DNA from 3 places in the Staphylococcus pseudoxylosus genome. Region 2 is predicted to be linked to each of the others. Evidence: predicted binding sites of a transcription regulator. Region 2 holds the regulator's gene; each other region holds the start of a gene.
What was found. Region 2 encodes LexA, which represses DNA repair genes until DNA is damaged. Its sites were predicted from a motif close to CGAACATATGTTCG; they were not measured.

Region 1 (3,289 bases), on a different replicon from region 2:
ATTGACAGCCGACAAGCCATTCACAATGATTCCATCCATGGCAATTTTCTCCCCTGGTTTGACAATCATGATATCACCCACAGCGATATCGTCCACATGGATTATTATTTCCTGACCATTTCGTCTAACTAGTGCTTCTTTTGGGGCGATATCCATCAATGAACGTATGGATTGTCTTGCTCTGTCCATAGAGAAGCGTTCAAGTGCTTCACTGATTGCAAAGAGAATAACAACAATAGATGCCTCTGCCCATTCACCAATAATGGCAGCTCCAATAACGGCAACGGTCATCAGGGTTTTCATGTCGAAATCAAAGCGTATCAAATTTTGAAAACCGACTTTAAATAATGAATATCCGCCAATTACAATAGAACCTACAAATAACATGGAAGTTACGAGGTTATCTTCTCCATTTACAAAGTGAGAAAGGTAACCAAAAGCAATTAGTAGTGTGGCAAACAGCAATGTACTATGTTTTTTATAAAATGGTGTTTTCTCTTCTTTATGAGCCTTAGTGTCATCTTTAACCCTTTGTATCGTTTGATTCGCTAGTTTTTCAGGAGATACTTTTAGATTCTCAAAAGCACCTGCTTTTTCAAGTTCTTCAACCGATGCATTTCCATATACATCAATTTTAGAAGCGCCAAAGTTTACTTTTGCATCCTCAACTCCAGCTATTTGTTTTACATTTTTTTCAAACTTCCCCGCACAATTTGCGCAGGAAAATCCTTCCACACGGTAAACGTTTTTATCTTTAATTACCACAGGTTCTACCCGTCTTTTAGGTTTCTCTGGTGCCACTTTAAGATTTTCAAAAGCACCAGCCTTTTCTAGTTCTTCAACAGTTGCACTGCCGAAGACATCAATTTTTGAAGCTCCAAAATTTACTTTTGCGTCCTGAACGCCTGGAATCTTTTTAACATTTTTCTCAAACTTTCCTGCACAATTTGCACATGAAAATCCTTGGACCCGATAGACGTTCATTTCTTCTTCCATTAGTTTAACCTTTTGTTCAGACATTGACCTTCACTTCTTTCTTATGTGCTAGGGCGATCATCATTATCTGCCTGATATGTTCATCATCTAAAGAATAGAAAGCTAGTTTTCCTTCTTTTCTAAAGTTGACCACCCCTTGCTTATAAAGCGTACGTAAATGATGAGATGCATTTGCTATCGTAATACCTAAGATATTTGCTATATCACAAACACACAACTCTTCATCCTGACACAGAGCGTAAGTAATTTTTGCTCTATTTTCATCGGCAATAGCCTTTAACATTTGGCTAACACCAGAAATATCAACTGTTTGTAAATCCCCTTGTATTCGATTAACCTTTTCTTCGTCATAACAAAAAATTTCACAAGTATCTTTCTTTTTCATATTATCATCCCATCTTCATTCAAATATTTATTTGAATATATTATAACCATTTTCGACTCATCATGCAAGCAAATATTTGAATGAAAATAAAAGAAGTAAGTAGGGCATAAAATTCTAGTCTCAAAAACGAACAAAAAAAGAAAATCGAAACCCATACAAATGAAATTGTTGAAGAAATTCATGCTAATAATAAAAATAGAAATGAATTAGATGTTCTTTTAAGCAAGAAACTAGTGACGGGTGATAAGTTATATATTACGGATTTATGTATACTTGCAGATTCTACGAAGCATTTAGTAGATATATTAGATTATCTTTCACAAGAGGAAATATCTTTATATGTAATCAATTTAAATCGATATATTTATAAAGATATCAAAGGGGAATTTCTAGAAATATTACATAATATTACAGACTTTCAAAGTGACATCGTTAAATTTAGAACACGAGCAGGATTAGAAAATTACGCAAAAAAAGGAAAAACTTTAGGTAGACCCAAACGCGATGATAATAACCTTAGAGATGCTATTGAGATGTATATGAGCAAAAAATACACTTTAGATGAGATAAAAGAACAGACAAATATAAGTAGAGCAACCTTGTATCGTCATCTAGATAAATAAGAGGTGATGAACGTTGTTAAAACAAGATTTAGTGTATAATGTACTGTTATCGATTAGAGAAGAATAAAGTGTAGATTTTAAAACTTTAGATGTAAGCGAAAAAATTTTTTATTAGCACTTGAAAGCATAGCGAGGCAAGATTTAGCAAAAAATATAGAGTTATTCTACAATGGGTGTTTTCCTATATGTGGCACAACAATATATGCAGAACTAACAGAAAAAGGTAAGCAGCAAATATCATTATATAAAACAGAGGATAAGCACATATAACAATGCTTATCCTCTGTTTTTGAATTTTATATTAACTTAATTATCATAAAATTGCTTGATCTTTTGACCTATTTCATCTCTTACACGTTGAAATTCTGACCAAGATTTACCTGCCGGGTCATCAAAGCCCCAATGTTCTTTTTTTACATTAGGCGGGATGACTGGACAATTCTCATCAGCATCACTACAAAGTGTAACAACTAGGTCTGATTGTCTTAAAATTTTATTATCAATTAAATCAGAAGTATGGTTTGATATGTCAATATCCACTTCTTTCATAGCTTCTATCGCCTTAGGATTTACGCCATGCGTTTCGATACCTGCTGAGTAAACATTCCATTCTTCGCCGAGTATTTCTCTTCCCCAGCCCTCAGCCATTTGACTACGACAAGAATTACCAGTACATATAAAGTAAATTGTTTTCTTATCCATTTATTATTACCTCTCTTTTAAAAAATTATTAGTGTTAAATATAGACCTAATAGGGTTACAAATAAAACAGGGATTGTGATAATAATTCCGGTCTTAAAATAGGTTCCCCAAGAAATCTTGACACCTTTTTGAGTTAGTACGTGTAACCAAAGAAGTGTGGCTAACGAACCAATTGGTGTTATCTTAGGCCCCAAATCAGATCCGATAATATTCGCATAAATCATACCTTCTTTTAATATTCCTGTAGCACTCGATTGACCAATTGCTATTGCATCTATTAAAACGGTTGGCATGTTATTCATAATAGAGGATAGGAATGCAGCTACAAAGCCCATACCCATAATGCTGCTAAATAAGCCATAACTTGAAATGTTTGTTAGTACATCACCAAGAAGTGTTGTAATGCCCACGTTTTTCAAACCAAATACGACGAGATACATACCAATAGAGAATAAAACAATATTCCATGGCGCACCTTTAATTACTTGTTTCGTATGCACGGCTTTAGATTTACGCGCTAATAATACAAATATTAAAACAATGATACCAGCAATAATGGATACTGGAATATTTATAAACTCAC
Region 2 (3,289 bases):
TACTTAGTGCTCTAATCGTATCTACCGCTAATTGATCTTTTTCTTTATTCATCTAAATGACTTCCTTTCTTCTAGCAAGTTTCTATCTTATTATACCTTATTTGGTATCTATTTAACAAAAAATTGATTTAGTTTTTATCTTCTTTATTTTTAGAATCTAATATATTTTTCACTTTATCAGGCGTTACATCGTTTCCTTCAGGATCTATGACTCTTGTACTTTCAATTTGCTGCTTAAATTTTTCTCTAAATGAATCTAAGTAAGCTTTTCTCAATTTAGATTGTTCTTTAGCTTCTTTTTCAGTCAATCCTTTTTCTTTTTTCTTTTTTGCTAATTCATTGATGCGTTGTAAATCTACACCGTCTTTATCAGCCATAATAAACCTCCGATATTATTTATATAAAAAATATAACAAAAAAATGAACGAAACTAAATTGTTTCGCTCACAAAAACACCATTATATTAACATTTCTATTCACTAAAGTTTACGCCACTAAAAACTATTAGTGAACAGCTGCCATCACTTGCTGTGAAGTTTGTTCGCTTTGTAGTTTAGTTTCATCATTACTCTGTTCGCCATTTACTGATTGGCTTGTCATTTGATGGTCAGTCATTTCGTACGTCTGTTCTGAATTTGCACTATTGTGAGCACTTAATATAAATAAGGCGCAAAGCACCATTGTCACTACCAAAACTATAATATAAGACTTTATTTGCGATTTATAGTTCTTCATCATTCATAACCACTCCTAGAACGTTTGTTTGTATAGTTACTTTATCAGAACATCTGTTCTGTGTCAACAACCAAACGAACAAACGTTTGTAAAAACGCGATAAGCATGCTATAATTAAGTTAAATTAAATTAGGGAGTGCCTATTATGAGAGAGTTAACTAAACGACAAAATGAAATTTTTGAATATATCAAGCAAACCGTCCAATCCAAAGGGTATCCACCAAGCGTTAGAGAAATTGGAGAAGCTGTTGGATTAGCCTCTAGTTCAACAGTTCATGGCCATCTATCTAGATTAGAGGAAAAAGGTTACATTAGAAGAGACCCAACTAAGCCTCGTGCCATTGAAATTGTGTCAGAACAATTAGGTGAATCTATTAATATGGAAGAAACAATCCACGTTCCTGTTATAGGGAAAGTAACTGCAGGTGTACCTATTTCTGCGGTTGAAAATGTTGAAGAATACTTTCCATTACCAGAACATTTCACTTCAACCCACAATAGTGATATATTCATCTTAAACGTTGTTGGTGATAGTATGATTGAAGCTGGTATTCTTGATGGAGATAAAGTTATCGTAAGAAGTCAAACTATTGCAGAGAACGGCGATATTATCGTTGCGATGACAGAAGAGAATGAAGCGACTGTTAAACGTTTTTATAAAGAAAAAACGCGCTATCGTTTGCAACCGGAAAATAGCACAATGGGACCAATTTATCTTGATAATGTAACCGTATTAGGAAAAGTGGTTGGATTATTTAGAGAAATGTAATTGATATTTCGACTCTAATGCTAACACTCTCAAAAAAAGAGGATGCGCTCATCGCGCACCCTCTCTTTTTTCATCTTTTTTCTCTAAAACGTCTTTTACTTTTTCAAGTATATCTTCTGTTTCGTCTTTTTTGTTTGTTGTCATAACTTTTCATCCTCACATGATAAAAGATACCCTCTCACAACAGCCCTAAACATTATCCAGTATAATTTTCTGTCCAATAAGGCTGACGATCCTTATTAAAGTCAACACCTACACCAAGTGTATTAAATTCTTTCTTAAGAATATTCTTTCTATGTCCTAATGAATTCATTAGGCCCTGGTGAGCATAAATACTACTTGTTTGACCATACGCCAAGTTTTCACCTGCTGCATTAAAATCGTGTCCGTCAGCTTCCATACGATCAAATGGCGTATCGCCTGATAAATTATTATGATCAAAATAATTATGTTCAGCCATATCTTTACTGTGTTTTCTAGCTGTATCAGAAATACTAGTAGAATATTTAAGTGGCTCTAACTCATGCTGCACTCGTTCTGAATTAACTAAATCAAAGTTTTGCAATTCAAAGCTTTGAGCTAACCCCTCAGATGGCGCGCCATATTGTTGTTGTAGTCGGTTTTCCATTTTTTCACTAACTTGTAATAGTGCTGTTAAGTTATTGCTCTCATGTTTATCATAAAAAGTCGTTGTATATATTTTGTCTTTATGAAAATTATCAAATTCATCATCTTGAACATCAAATTTCACATGACCTTTTTGCTTATCAGTAATAGGTTTACCTAAACGGTCCCTTACCTTATCTTTAGGTGTACCATATTTAATTTTTGATTTAGATGATATAACGTTTTGGTTACTATATAGCGCATTTACTTTATCATCTATATAACTAACCATCACAAATCCTCTATAACCATCCGAATAATACGTGTGCCAATTTGTACCATATTCATTTGATGTGACACGTTGGGAACTACCTAGCTTTTCTTCTACAGCGCTTCTAGTCATATTCATTTGAATATTGTTAACTGCAAATTCTTGTTTACTAGGTACTTTCAACGCATCTTCATTAGTTGTTTTTGATGAAGACCAATCGGCAACTTTATCCTTTAATTGCTGTTGTACTGTAATCATTGGTTCTGTTTCTTTGATTGGTATGACAAGAATAACTACTAATAAAATAAGTACATACAAGAATAATTTTCTAATTTTTTACACCTACTAATATATTAGTCTCTATCACCGTTAAAAATTGAGTTTCTTACAATTACATAATCTACTTTTCTTAGTGATTTAAGGTCAGTGCCACCCGCATATGAAATTGAACTTTGCAAGTCTTGTTGCATTTCAATCAATGTATTAGATAATGAACCTTTGTGTTCAACAAACATTTTCTTACCTTCTACATTTTTATGTTCACCTTTTTGGAATTCAGAGGCGCTACCGAAATATTCTTTATATAATTTACCATCTAATTCCACTGTTTCACCAGGTGACTCTTCATGTGCAGCAAATAATGACCCGACCATTACCATAGATGCACCAAAACGTATAGATTTAGCAATATCACCGTGCGTTCTAATACCACCATCAGCAATAATTGGTTTTCTTGCCGCTTTACTACAGTGATTTAATGCTGATAATTGCCAACCGCCTGTACCAAATCCTGTTTTAATCTTAGTTATACAAACTCTTCCTGGTCCAATACCAACTTTGGTAGCGTCTGCGCCAGCGTTTTCTAATTCGCGTACACCTTCTGGAGTACCAACATTACCTGCAATTAC
Region 3 (3,289 bases), 200 kb from region 2:
ATTTTCATCAGCGCCCTTTTTAAAACTACTATTTCATTATCAGTTAGATCAGCAAAACAATTATTATTCAACTCATCTGCTAATCTTTCTAAAGTCGGCCAAAGCTCATTTGCTTTTAAAGTACTACTAATTAAAACAGTTCTTCTATTTTCTTCATCAGTTTTACGTACTATCAAATCTTTTTTTGCCATTTTATATAGTATGCCAGATAAAGTTGGGGCTTCTAATTTTAATGCATTACAAATTAATTTTGGAGTATTTAAGTTGCTATTAATCAAACAATTTAATACTCCATACTCTGACGGAGTGACATTATAAGGGCTTAATAACTCCTTGAAATATTTAAACACTTTGTTTTGAGAAGTGCTTAATAAGTAGTTTACACAATTATCTATATCCATGATTTAGACCTCTCTTAAATTATTATATTGACTTAGAAATTATAGCATGTTATCTTTTTCAACGAAATACTTTTGTTACAAAAATGTTTTTAACCAAAATATGAAAGAAGGCTAGTTTATGTTCAACGCACTTGTAGTTAGAAAAAAAGATTCTGAAGTAAATTACGAAATAGAAAGTATAGATAAGACATTTTTATCAAAAGGTGATGTTTTAGTAAAAATAGAATATTCTTCCTTAAATTATAAAGATATGCTCGGATTACAATACAAAGGCGGAGTAATTAAAGACTATCCTATGATACCAGGAATAGATTTTGTAGGTACTGTTGAATCAAGTATAAATGAAAAATTTAATAAAGGGGACCAAGTTCTTGTAACAGGATATGATGTTGGAATGACTCATACTGGAGGATTTTCAGAATATGCACAAGTTCCTTCTGATTGGATAATACCTCTACCTAAAGGTTTATCCAATAAAGAATCAATGATATATGGTACAGCTGGTTTCACAGCAGCTCTATCAATATTTGAACTTCAAAAAAGTGGTATGACCGTAGACCAGCAACCCGAAATATTAGTTTCAGGAGCTACTGGTGGTGTCGGTAGCATTGCTATTCAAATATTAAGTAAAATTGGATATAAAAATATCACTGCTTTAGTAAGAAAAAACAGACAAATAAAAGTGGCTGAAAATTTAGGTGCTAAACAAGCTATTATAATGGAAGATGATAATAAACCAATTAAAAAAGAAGTATTCGACTATTTTTTAGATACAGTTGGTGGAGACATAACAATATTTGGATTAAAACATTTAAGTTATCAAGGTTGCGCTACTGTTTGTGGTAATGCAGCAGGCAATGAATTAAGCGCAAATATTCTTCCTTTTATTCTTCGAGGGATAAAATTAATTGGTATAGATTCTGTTTATATTGATTATGGAACTCGAGAATATTTATGGGAGAAATTATCAAATGAATGGAACATCGGTGGTTCTCTTTTATACAATGAAATTAATTTCAAAGAAATTGATAAAGTTATAAAACAACTATTAAATGGTGAACATCTAGGAAGAACAATCTTAAAAATTTAATTAAAATCCCTATCCTACTAAACAACCCACCTATTCATTTAAGTGGGTTTATTTTATCTCCACAATATATAACCAATTAACCTTACTGACCCCATTTTCTTCATGTAAATATAGTGTTTGTGTGTGAACGTCCACCTTATGAATATAACCCTCTTTGGTTTTAATATATCCATCTACAAAATAACGTAATTCAATTGTAGGGTCATTATACATTTTAAATATCAACTTATCATTTAAATAGTTCAATTGATGATCACTTAATGATGGTCTATCAATCTTATTTTGGTCTTGTATGTATTGGTCTTGTATGTATTGTTCTAGTTGCTCTTATTGTTCAGGCAGTGTCTTAAAGGCTTGCTACTTAACCACGCCTCGCCCTTGCGGTATACGTGTGTTAAGATATTCTCTAGGTGTATTACGGTAATCAGTTTCATATTTATATTCATCTGGTGCGTCTGGATTTATTACTTTCATATTATCACCTCATAAATATAACAGAACTCTTGTTCGTATATGTAAATAAAAAATAACCACCTACCTTAGGTGGTTTTGTATAATTCTATGTAATTATTTCGTTACTATTCATCCTCAATTGATATTTTGAGTTGTCTTATTAATAATATTATTTACTTCTTCATGAACACTGTCAAAATCTATGTCAATAAACGACCTTACAGCCGTTTGACCATCATTTGAAGCCATTAAAGGTACACTTAAATTTTCTAAATCATTAAAATATTTATCGTACTCTCTTATTATTCTATTATAATACATCACTGGATTTATAATAGAATCGTTTCCAGTATAGTTGAAATCATTAGTTACTAAATCATTAGATATTGTATGATTTTTGGAAATGATCTTTTCATTTAAGTTGTATTTTAAGTATTCATCGTATGGTTCTATAAATATATCGATTTGATACTTATAATATTCTAATTTTTTTATCAATTCATTTAAATCTGTTTTTAATTCAAAATACGTATCATAATCGAATTTAGAGTCTTCAATATTGTTAATATAATAAGACTCAATATTATGATTGATCTTCTTTAGATTTTCTAAAAAAAGATCATTGCTATAAGAATTAATGAAATAGGTGATAAGATCTATTCTATGATTAAATTCTTGTGAGGGTTGATTTTCTTTGGTTTCTTTATACATATCATAGTTATGCTCGAATTTATCATAATATTTTTTTAGATAATTTGTATTATCTTTTATATTTTTAACTAATATATCTTTTGTTCGGTTTCTTCTTATTTCTTCCTTTTTTCTATCTTTGTATAAAGTAAGCAATGTAAAAACAAACCCTAAAGAAGTGATAAATCCCATTGCAATATTAAATTCATCCATTTTAATACCTCCATTTATATAAAATAAACGAGCAAGTAAATAGTCATACTTGCTCATTATAAAAAGTTGATGTGCTGATATTACCTTTTATATTTTACCACACTATATATATCTAATTTATATAATAAAAAGAATTTAAACAAATACAATATCGATATTATTTAACTAATAACCTACCCCATAATGCTTTTTCTTTCAATAACTTCTCTTCTTTATCAGTAATCCTACCTATAGGCATAAAGAAATTATCCTTTTTGTTTGCTCCATCTGCTTGGTATTTAAATCTAATCCACCACAAGTCATTTTTCTTATCTTTAATAACTTGGTCAAATTTTACAAATTCCCCAGGATAAATCCAAGAACCTCTATCTACTTGCGCTTTATTTAATCCCATTGCACGTCTAACAACAATTGGTTCCGTATTATTTTTACTAGATGTGAA

Region 1: a site for LexA is predicted at 1,402-1,415, ahead of cadC (Cd(II)/Pb(II)/Zn(II)-sensing metalloregulatory transcriptional repressor CadC). Genes of this name have one in related genera too.
Region 3: a site for LexA is predicted at 1,988-2,001, ahead of LG295_RS08900 (YolD-like family protein). Genes of this name have one in related genera too.

The regions. Positions count from the first base shown of each region.
Region 1 covers NZ_CP085025.1:32,674-35,962, forward strand. Annotated here, with positions in the region: gene LG295_RS13910 (cadmium-translocating P-type ATPase CadA) at 1-1,020, opposite strand, end outside; gene cadC (Cd(II)/Pb(II)/Zn(II)-sensing metalloregulatory transcriptional repressor CadC) at 1,013-1,381, opposite strand; partial or broken gene LG295_RS13920 (recombinase family protein) at 1,507-2,004, shown strand; gene arsC (arsenate reductase (thioredoxin)) at 2,311-2,706, opposite strand; gene arsB (arsenite efflux transporter membrane subunit ArsB) at 2,724-3,289, opposite strand, start outside.
Region 2 covers NZ_CP085024.1:1,668,369-1,671,657, forward strand. Annotated here, with positions in the region: gene tkt (transketolase) at 1-52, opposite strand, end outside; gene LG295_RS07995 (DUF896 domain-containing protein) at 129-377, opposite strand; gene sosA (DNA damage-induced cell division inhibitor SosA) at 505-738, opposite strand; gene lexA (transcriptional repressor LexA) at 881-1,504, shown strand; gene LG295_RS08010 (CAP-associated domain-containing protein) at 1,701-2,699, opposite strand; gene guaC (GMP reductase) at 2,735-3,289, opposite strand, start outside.
Region 3 covers NZ_CP085024.1:1,870,122-1,873,410, forward strand. Annotated here, with positions in the region: gene LG295_RS08890 (MarR family winged helix-turn-helix transcriptional regulator) at 1-401, opposite strand, end outside; gene LG295_RS08895 (acryloyl-CoA reductase) at 520-1,491, shown strand; gene LG295_RS08900 (YolD-like family protein) at 1,540-1,737, opposite strand; gene LG295_RS08905 (hypothetical protein) at 2,080-2,847, opposite strand; gene LG295_RS08910 (N-acetylmuramoyl-L-alanine amidase family protein) at 3,005-3,289, opposite strand, start outside.